2 regions of the Parafrigoribacterium soli genome follow, and region 2 is predicted to be linked to the other one. Evidence: predicted binding sites of a transcription regulator. Region 2 holds the regulator's gene; the other holds the start of a gene.

Region 1 (4,870 bases), on a different contig from region 2:
CGATCGACGCGGCCGAAGCGATCCGTGCCGGCCTCGGGGAACCCGGCGAACACATCAGTGCGGATGCTCTGGCTGAGGCCGCCACAAGTTTGGTTGACACTGCCACCCGGCACGTCGACGATACCGCCAGTGCGGGCGGCACCGCAGGCACCCTGAATGCTGACCAGCTGTTGATCCGTGCTCGGGCTCTGCGTGATGACCTGGACGAGGTCGGTATCGCCGACCGGGAACGAGCCCGTCGGCAGGCACGTTCGTTCCGACGGTTCCGCAGGCCCGACGGGATGACCGCATACAGACTACTCGCTGACCCGGAGAACGCGGCCTACCTGGATGGCATCTACGACGCTCTCACCTCCCCGCGTCGTGGTGGGCCGCGCATGGTCGACCTCAGCGATACGACCCGCAATCACGCGATCGAAGCGGACCCGCGCACGCTCGAGCAACTCGCCTTCGACGGCATCATGGCCGTCCTCCGGATTGGCGCCAGCACTGACGAGAAGACCGCCGCACGCAACGTCCTCGGCTCCCGCCGCCCCGCCGTGCGGATGCTCGTCACCCGAAGCACCCTCGAGTCCGGCACCGGTCACGGTCGAATTGAAGGCCAGCACGCCCCGGTCTCGATCGAAACCATCGACCGGGCCGTGTGCACCAGCGGTGTCGTGCCGGTGGTCTTCGACAGCGACGGACAATGCGTCGACCTTGGCCGGGAGCAACGCCTCTACACCGCCCGGCAACGCATCGGCTTAGCCGCCCGAGACGGCGGATGCCGCTGGCCCGACTGCGACCGCCCCGCATCCTGGAGCGAAGCCCACCACATCAACCACTGGGCCAGAGACCACGGCGAGACGAACATCGCCGACGGAATCCTGCTCTGCCGGTACCACCACCTCCTAGAAGAGCGCAGCTCTTCACGACCTGCAACACGAACAACTCCAACGCACTGGGTAGAACGGATCGAGCGCAGTACCTGACACGCCGCCTCGGTCTCGACAGGCTCGACCCACGAAACACGCGTTGGTCGAGTAGCGAGGCACGAGCGTTATCGAGACCCCCGCGGGGCAACAGTTTCCGAGCGATGAGTGCCGCCCGTTCCGGTCTCGACAGCTAACCAACCCGACACGCGCCCAGAGCCCCTGTGCTACTCTCGTTCACGCTATGAAGCTGTAACGACCCTTCCATCCCGCGCCCGAGGCGCCCATGGACCGTAGCCGGCTCTTTCTCGCGTCATTCGGCGCTTGGCTGCTTCATGTGCACACGCCCGGCGGGAACGCTCGTTCTCGAGAAGGGCGGCCGCAATGGCTCAGCACCCCACTACGCATCAGCACGCCGACATCAATCACCTCCGCGTCGACGGAGTCTCCCACAGCTACGGTGAGCGCCGCGTGCTCACCGACGTCTCGCTCGTCGTCGACGCCTCCCATCGCCTCGGTCTCATCGGGGAGAACGGCGTGGGCAAGTCCACGCTGCTGCGCATCCTGGCCGGAGGTGAGCGCCCGGGCGCAGGCAGCGTACGCACGCCGCAGCGCACCGGCTTCCTCTGGCAGGAGGTGCAGTTCGCTGCGAGCGCGACTGTTGCGCACCTGATCGAAGACGCGCTCGCCGAGGTCAGGGCGATCGAGCGCGAACTCGAGGATGCCGCTGCCGCGCTCGCGACACAGGGTGACGACCGCGGGCAGGCGGCCTCGACGCACGGCGCCGTCGACCCCGCGGCCGCATCCGATCGCTACGCCCGGGCACTCGATGCCGCGGAGCTCGCCGAGGTGTGGTCGGTAGAGGCGAGACGCGACGAGATTCTCGCCGGGCTCGGGGTGGAGGGCATCCCGTTCGACCGCAGGCTCGACCAGGTCTCCGGCGGCCAGCGTTCGCGCTTGGCGCTGGCCGCGTTGCTGTTGCGCCGCCCGACCGCCCTGCTGCTCGACGAGCCCACCAACCACCTGGATGACGAGGCCGCAGGCTTCCTTCGCGAGCAGCTGTTGGGCTGGCACGGGCCGGTGGTGTTCGCGAGCCACGACCGCGCGTTCCTCGACGAGGTCGCGACGGAGCTCGTCGACCTCGACCCGTCGCGGCGCGGCACCACGCGATTCGGCGCCTCAGGCTCGGGGGAAGCGGCTTCTGCGGGCGACCCGCCCGCTGAACCCGGCGGCGTCTACATCGCGTATCTCGCGCAGAAGTCGGCGGAACGCGCGCTGTGGGAGGCGCAGTTCGCGGACGAACAACAGGAACTCAAGCGGCTCAGGTATTCGGTCGACGTGACCTCGCGCGACATCAATCACGACCGGCCGATGCGCGACAGAAACAAGATGGCGTTCGGCGTGCGCGGCGACAAGGTGCAGGGGCAGATCGCCCGCCGGGTGCGCAACTCGCGCACCCGGCTGGAGGAGCTCGAGGCGACCCAGGTGCGCAAGCCGAGCGCCGTGCTCAGCTTCGCGGGCATCCCGCACGGTTCGCAGGTGCTCGGTGACGAGCTTCTGCTGCAGCTGACGGATGCCGTGGTCGGCTCCCGACTGACCGTGCCGGCCTTCAGCGTCGCGTCGCAGAGCTCCATCCTGGTGACCGGAGCCAATGGCGCAGGAAAGTCGACCCTGCTCGGAGTGCTGGCCGGGCGACTCTCGCTCGACTCGGGCATCCTGAACCGTCGCAGGGGGCTGCGGGTCGGCCTTCTGGAACAGGATGTGCGCTTCGCCGACCCCGCGGCGTCGCCGAGGTCGATCTACGAGTCGACGCTGGGCGAGCGGCGTGCGGATGCTCTGCCGCTCTCGGGCCTCGGACTCATCGCGCCGAGGGACCTCGACCGCCCGGTTGCAGCGCTCTCGCTCGGTCAGCAGCGGCGCCTGGCGCTCGCGCTGATCATCGCGAAGCCGCCGCACGTGTTCCTCCTCGACGAGCCGACCAACCACCTCTCGCTGTCGCTCGCCACCGAACTCGAGGATGCGCTGGGCGGCTACCCGGGGGCGGTGGTCGTCGCGAGCCACGACCGCTGGTTGCGCCGCCGGTGGCAGGGCGAGCGGGTCGAACTGCGCGCGGGCGCCCTCGTCACGTGACCCGCCCCATCCGACCACTTCGTAACTCAGGCAATTCGATGCCGATCCGACGCGGACGCACGTGATCGCCGGCGTCGCGCCGTCGGCATCCGCGTTGTGCCTGAGTTATGCAGCGGAAGCCAACGATGTAGCGCGCCTTGACAGAGATTCGAACGTATGTTCGACTATCGGGATGAGGTGGAGCGGGCAGGAACTGGCAGCGGAGCAGCCCTCCGCTCTGCCGGGGCTCGCGAAACTCTCGAACTTCGTCCGCTCCGTGAAGACTCCCGAGTTCGCCGGAATCACGTTTCACGAAGTGCTCGCGAAGAGCGCCCTCAACCACGTGCCCGGCTCGAGCAACGCGATGCCCTTCGGCTGGACCATCAACCCCTATCGTGGCTGCAGTCATGCCTGCGCCTATTGCCTGGGCCCGGAAACGCTCATTCTGATGGCGGACGGGCGCCAGAAACCGCTCTGGGATGTGCGAGTTGGCGATGAGATCTATGGCACCGAGGTGCGCGGTGCGTACCGGCGCTACGTGCGCACAACCGTCCACGCGACGTGGAGCACGCGCAAGCCTGGATATCGTGTGTCCCTCGCGGATGGCACAGAGATCGTCGCCAGTGGAGACCACCGCTTCCTCTCCAATCGCGGGTGGAAGCACGTCACCGGTGCGATGAGCGGTCCTGCAACGCGCCCCTATCTCACACGGCGGAACAAGCTCATGGGTTTTGGCGCCACTGGTCTCAGAGAGAGCGAACAACCGCAGTATTTTGCGGCGGACTATCGCCGCGGATATCTGTGCGGGATGATTCGCGGGGATGCACACATCGGTCATCACCCCTACATCCGTTCATCTGGTCGACCGGGCGTGGTCCACCAGTTTCGACTGGCGCTCGCCGACGAGGAGGTCCTCAACCGCAGTCGCTTGTACCTCGACCAGGAAGGAGTCGCGACGACCACGTTCGACTTCTCAGTGAAGACGGATGTGCGCCGTGCCATGAAGGGGATCCGTGTCGCCAGCAGGGCGGCGGTCGAGCGCATAGAGGGAATCATCGCCTGGACCTCGCAGGCATCGAACGAATGGCACGCGGGCTTTCTGGCGGGGGTATTCGATGCCGAAGGCAGTTGTTCCGGCGGCGTCCTTCGCATCAGCAACAAGAAGGAAGAGATGCTTGCGCAGATTGCCGAGTCGCTCGATGAGCTAGCCATCGACTACACGCGGGAACCCGCCAACTCGATCGGGGTGGCGAACATCCGAATCACCGGTGGGCTCGCCATGCGCCAGAGGTTCTTCAGACTGACCGGGCCCGCCATCTCGCGCAAGCTGAATATGGACGGCCTCGCCGTGAAGTCGAATGCGCGGCTCGAAGTCGTCTCCATCGAGGATCTCGGCGAAGTCATGGACATGATCGACATCACGACCGGCACGGGCGACTTCATAGCCAACGGGGTGATCAGTCACAATTGCTTCGCCCGCCCCACCCACCGCTACCTCGAGCTCGACGCGGGCAAGGACTTCGACAGCGAGATCATCGTGAAGGTGAACGTGGCCGAGGTGCTCGCGAAGGAGCTGGCGAAGCCGAGCTGGGCGAAGCATCCGGTGGCGCTCGGCACGAACACCGACCCGTACCAGCGGGCGGAGGGCCGCTACCGACTGATGCCCGGCATCATCGCGGCGCTCGCCGATAGCGGCACGCCGTTCAGCATCCTCACCAAGGGCACGCTGCTGAGGCGCGACCTTCCGCTGCTCGCCGAGGCGAGCGAACTCGTGCCCGTTGACCTCGCCATGTCGATCGCCATCTACGACGACGAACTGCAGCAGTCCGTCGAGCCCGGCACCCCGAGCA
Region 2 (4,870 bases):
GTCGACGGTGTCGGCCACATTCGGATGCGCGTTCACGAGCGCGGGAGCGGCGAGACGCTGTCCTGCGGAACGGGCGCGGCCGCGGCGGCGCTTGCCTTCCGCTACTGGGCGGGCGATGGCGCACCGAACCAGTGGAAGGTCGAGGTGCCCGGCGGCACCCTGGGCGTGCGGATGTGGGCGGCAGAAGACGGCGAGCACGTCTCGCTGAGTGGCCCCGCCGAGCTGGTATACACGGGCGCGCTGGAGCTGTAGCGCCGACGCACGCTCCCTGAGCTTGTCTAAGGGTCACGCCGTTTCCCTGAGCGTCGGAAGGGGGCCTACCTCCGCCGCACCCGCAGCACCCGGTACCCCTTGTTCGTCGCCGAGCGAACCGTGGAGAACTCCGCGGGAAGCATCGCTTCGAGCCAGCGGTGGAGCGAGTCCGATCCAAGGTTCTTCTGCACGACGAGCCACGCATCCGACCCGGGCTCAAGCCGAGGCAGCCAGAACTGCAGCATGTTGTGCAGCTCGTCCTTACCCACCCGGATGGGCGGGTTCGATCGGATGGTCGTGAAGTGCAGTCCGTCGGGAACATCTCCCGGCGTCACGGCGTTGACATTGCTGAGGCCGATGGACGCAGCATTTCGGCGGACGAGGTCGAGCGCTCGTTCGTTCACGTCCACCGCCCACACGGTGGAGTGCGGCGACTGCAGCGCGAGGGTCAGGGCGATCGGTCCCCAGCCGCAGCCGAGATCGAGCAGGTTGCCGCCGGGAGGCGCGACGGGAGAGTGGGCGAGCAAGACCTGGGTACCGACGTCGATCCGCTCGGGACTGAAGATGCCGTTCGACGTCGTCAGCTCGTAGAACTGCCCGGCCAGCTGGGCGTGGATCTGTCGAAGCTTGAGCTCACTATCCGGAATTGAGGAGAAGTAATGCTCGCTGGCCATGCACAGAACCTACCGAAATATGAGGAGCTAGGGTTAACGAGATGACTGAGGGTGAAGCTGTGGAGCACGAGGGCGTGAGCGCGGAAGAGCGCCCCATGCTCGATCCCGTCGAGCGCATCATGGCCAACGCTGCCGCGCACTCGAGCGGATACACCCTGTTTTCCTCCGGTTCCGCGCAGGCGCTGCAGGACGGGGCAACGGCCGCCGGCGACGGCGCAAACGACGGCGAACAGTTGGACCGGGAAGATCGGCAGGCGCTGCGTCGCGTCGCGGGCCTCTCCACGGAGCTCGAAGACGTCACCGAGGTCGAGTACCGGCAGCTCCGCATCGAGCGCGTGGTTCTCATCGGTATCTACGCCCAGGGTGCACTCGAAGAGGCCGAGAACTCCATGCGTGAACTCTTCGCCCTGGCCGAGACCGCCGGGGCCGTGGTGCTCGACGGGCTGCTGCAGCGCCGCGCGACGCCCGACCCCAGCACCTACTTCGGCAAGGGCAAGGCGCAGGAGTTGCGCGATGTCGTGGCGGCCACGGGCGCCGACACCGTGATCGTGGACAGCGAGCTGGCCCCGAGCCAGAGGCGAGCTCTCGAAGACGTGGTGCGGGTGAAGGTCATCGACCGCACCGCGGTCATCCTCGACATCTTCAGCCAGCACGCCAAGAGCCGTGAGGGCAAGGCGCAGGTGGAGCTCGCGCAGCTCGAATATCTCCTTCCCAGGCTTCGCGGATGGGGCGAGTCTATGTCCCGCCAGGCCGGTGGTCAGGTGGGTGGCGCCGGTGCCGGCATGGGCAGCCGCGGCCCAGGTGAGACGAAGATCGAACTCGACCGCCGCCGCATCCACACCCGCATGTCGCGTCTGCGCAAGCAGATCCTCGGCTTCAAGCCCGCCCGCGAGGCCAAGCGCGCGAACCGCAATCGCAATGCGGTGCCGTCGGTGGCGATCACCGGGTACACGAACGCCGGAAAGTCGTCGCTGCTCAATCGCATCACGCGGGCCGGCGCGCTCGTGGAAAATGCGCTGTTCGCAACGCTCGACACCGCGGTGCGCAAGACCGAGACGGATGACGGGCGCCTGTACACGCTCACCGACACCGTTGGTTTCGTGCGCAACCTTCCCCATCAGCTGGTCGAGGCGTTCCGTTCGACGCTCGAGGAGGTCGCCGACGCGGACGTGATCCTGCACGTGGTCGACGCGTCGCATCCGGATCCGGGTAGCCAGCTCGCTACCGTACGCGACGTCATTGGCGAACTGGGAGCGAGGGACATTCCGGAGGTCGTCGCCTTCAATAAGGCCGACCTCGCCGACGAGGAACAGCGCCTCCTGCTGCGGTCGCTCGCGCCAGACGCGATCTTCGTCTCGGCGCGCACGGGCGAGGGCATCGAGGAGCTGCGCTCCGCCATCGGCGAACTCGTACCTCGGCCATCCGTGCGGGTGGAACTTCTGGTGCCGTATGACCGCGGCGAGGTGATCTCGTCGCTGCACGACCACAGCACAATCCTCAGTACGGACTACGAAGAGGGTGGCACGCGAGTGAGCGCCCTCGTCACGGAGGAGCAGGCGCCCGCGCTGCGCGCGTTCGCGGTGAACCCCGCGGTCTCCGCGTCTTAGGTCCTGCAGCCGGTATCGGTCCAGGCGCCCGGTCCCGGATTGCGGCTTCCTAGACGGCGCGCAGCACCGCCACGACCTTGCCGAGAAGCTCGGCATAGTCGCCCAGGATCGGCGCGAATGCGCTGTTGCGCGGGAGCAGCCAGGTGTGGCCGTCACGCTGCTGGAACACCTTGACCGTCGCCTCTTCGTCGAGCATCGCGGCGACGATATCGCCGTTCTCTGCCGTCTTCTGCTGGCGCACGACGATCCAGTCTCCGTCACAGATTGCCGCGTCGATCATCGAGTCGCCCACCACCTTGAGCATGAAGAGGTCGCCCTTGCCGACGAGCTGGCGCGGAATGGGGAAGACCTCGTCCACCTGCTGTTCTGCGGTGATCGGGATGCCTGCGGCGATGCGGCCGACGAGCGGCACCATCGCGGCGTCACCGACGGGCGTCGGATTGTCGGAAACAACGCCGCCAGACGGTTCGAGCTCGATCAGAACCTCGAGCGCCCGAGGTCGGTTCGGGTCACGTCGCAGGTAGCCGCTGAGTTCCAACTGGTTGAGCTGGTGAGTGACGCTTGAGAGCGAGGAGAGACCCACCGCGTCACCGATCTCCCGCATGCTCGGCGGGTATCCGTGCGTCGACACAGCGCGCTGAATGGTCTCCAGGATGGCGATCTGCTTGTCGCTGAGGCTCTTCCGCCTGCGAGTGCCGCCCTTCGCCTGACCGGGCACCTGGGCCGACCCCTCGGACTTTGATCGCTCCGTGTCGAGCTCGTCCATCTCAGGCCTGCTTTCCAATGTCGGTGGTGGCTGGTGTGCTGTCTCCAGACAATCGAAACTGTATCCGCAGATCGGGCGATAGACAAACATGTATTCGAGTGTGTCGCGGTTCTCAGGTAAGGGAGTTCGAAAGTAATGCTTGAATGTGGCGTAAATCGAATGTATGTTCGGAACATAGCTTCGTATCCGGCGCTCCCGGCCGAGCGTCGGATACGGAATCTCTCAGGAGGTAAGGCAATGAGCACAGCAACACTGCACGGATCCGCACTGCACGGATCCACACTGCACGGAACCGCACTGTACGGAACCGCACTGCACCGCACCGCGCCGTATGGCCAAGCCCGCGACCGTGATGCCCGCCAGACGGCGCCGCGGCTGCGTCTCACGCGACGTGGTCGCCGTGTGCTGGTGTTTCTCGTTGCCTTCCCCCTCGTCGCAGCGGCCATGGCCTTCGCGCTCAATGGAGGAATCGCCATCGCCACCGACACTGCGGGTGGTCAACTGCAGTACGTCACGGTGAGCGCGGGGGAGTCGCTGTGGCAGGTCGCTGAGACCGTTGCGCCGTCAGCAGACCCGCGCGATGTCGTCTCCGAGATCGTCCACCTGAACCAGCTCTCCAGCGCAGACGTGCAGGCAGGCGAACGCCTCGCGATTCCCGCGCGGTACTCGCGGTAGTCCGTCACACGTTCCTGCCGCGCAGTAATGGGCTAGTACAGTTCTGTGGTGGCTTCACTCTCCGACCTACCCCTTCGTGACGACCTTCGAGGAAAAGCGCCATACGGCGCGCCTCAGCAGCCCGTGCGCGTTGCGCTCAATGTCAACGAGAACAGCCACGGCATCCCGGAGCCGGTGGCGCGAGACGTCGTCGAAGCGGTGGCCGCCGCGACGCTGAAGCTGAACCGTTACCCGGATCGGGAGTTCGTCACGCTCCGAGAGAGTCTCGCCGCATACCTGGGTCACGGCCTCAGCCGCGACAACATCTGGGCCGCGAACGGTTCCAACGAGGTGCTGCAGCAACTGCTGCAGGCCTTCGGCGGACCCGGCCGCAGCATCCTCGGCTTCCCGCCCACCTACTCGATGTACCCGATCCTCGCGGCAGGTACCGGCACTGCCTGGGTAGAAGGCCAGCGTGACGCCGACTTTGAACTCTCTCCGGAGACGGTTGTGCGCAGCATCCGTGAGACCGACCCGGATCTGGTCATTCTCTGCTCGCCGAACAACCCGACCGGCACGCCGCTGTCGCTCGAGACGATCGAGGCCGCGTACGACGCCAGCCGCGGCATCGTCATCGTTGACGAGGCCTACGCGGAGTTCACTCCCGACCCGCAGCAGACCGCACTCACCCTCCTCGAGGGCCGCGAACGGCTGGTCGTCTCCCGCACGATGAGCAAGGCCTTTGCCTTCGCCGGTGCCAGGCTCGGTTACTTCGCCGCCGACCCGGCTGTGACGGATGCGGTCCGTCTCGTGCGCCTGCCCTATCACCTCTCAGCGCTCACGCAGGCCGCCGCGACCGCGGCGCTCGCGCACGCATCCGAGTTGCTCGCCGTGGTCGATGACATCAAGGCACAGCG

What was found. Region 2 encodes LexA, which represses DNA repair genes until DNA is damaged. Its sites were predicted from a motif close to TCGAACANNTGTTCGA; they were not measured.
Region 1: a site for LexA is predicted at 3,190-3,205, ahead of ABUA37_RS12760 (intein-containing Rv2578c family radical SAM protein). Genes of this name have one in related genera too.

Annotation. Positions count from the first base shown of each region.
Region 1 is NZ_JBELNZ010000004.1:306,075-310,944, reverse strand. Features, by position in the region: gene ABUA37_RS12770 (HNH endonuclease signature motif containing protein) at 1-971, shown strand, start outside; gene ABUA37_RS12765 (ABC-F family ATP-binding cassette domain-containing protein) at 1,296-3,041, shown strand; gene ABUA37_RS12760 (intein-containing Rv2578c family radical SAM protein) at 3,214-4,870, shown strand, end outside.
Region 2 is NZ_JBELNZ010000002.1:457,246-462,115, reverse strand. Features, by position in the region: gene dapF (diaminopimelate epimerase) at 1-252, shown strand, start outside; gene ABUA37_RS06420 (class I SAM-dependent methyltransferase) at 318-926, opposite strand; gene hflX (GTPase HflX) at 968-2,533, shown strand; gene lexA (transcriptional repressor LexA) at 2,583-3,299, opposite strand; gene ABUA37_RS06405 (LysM peptidoglycan-binding domain-containing protein) at 3,537-3,974, shown strand; gene ABUA37_RS06400 (histidinol-phosphate transaminase) at 4,023-4,870, shown strand, end outside.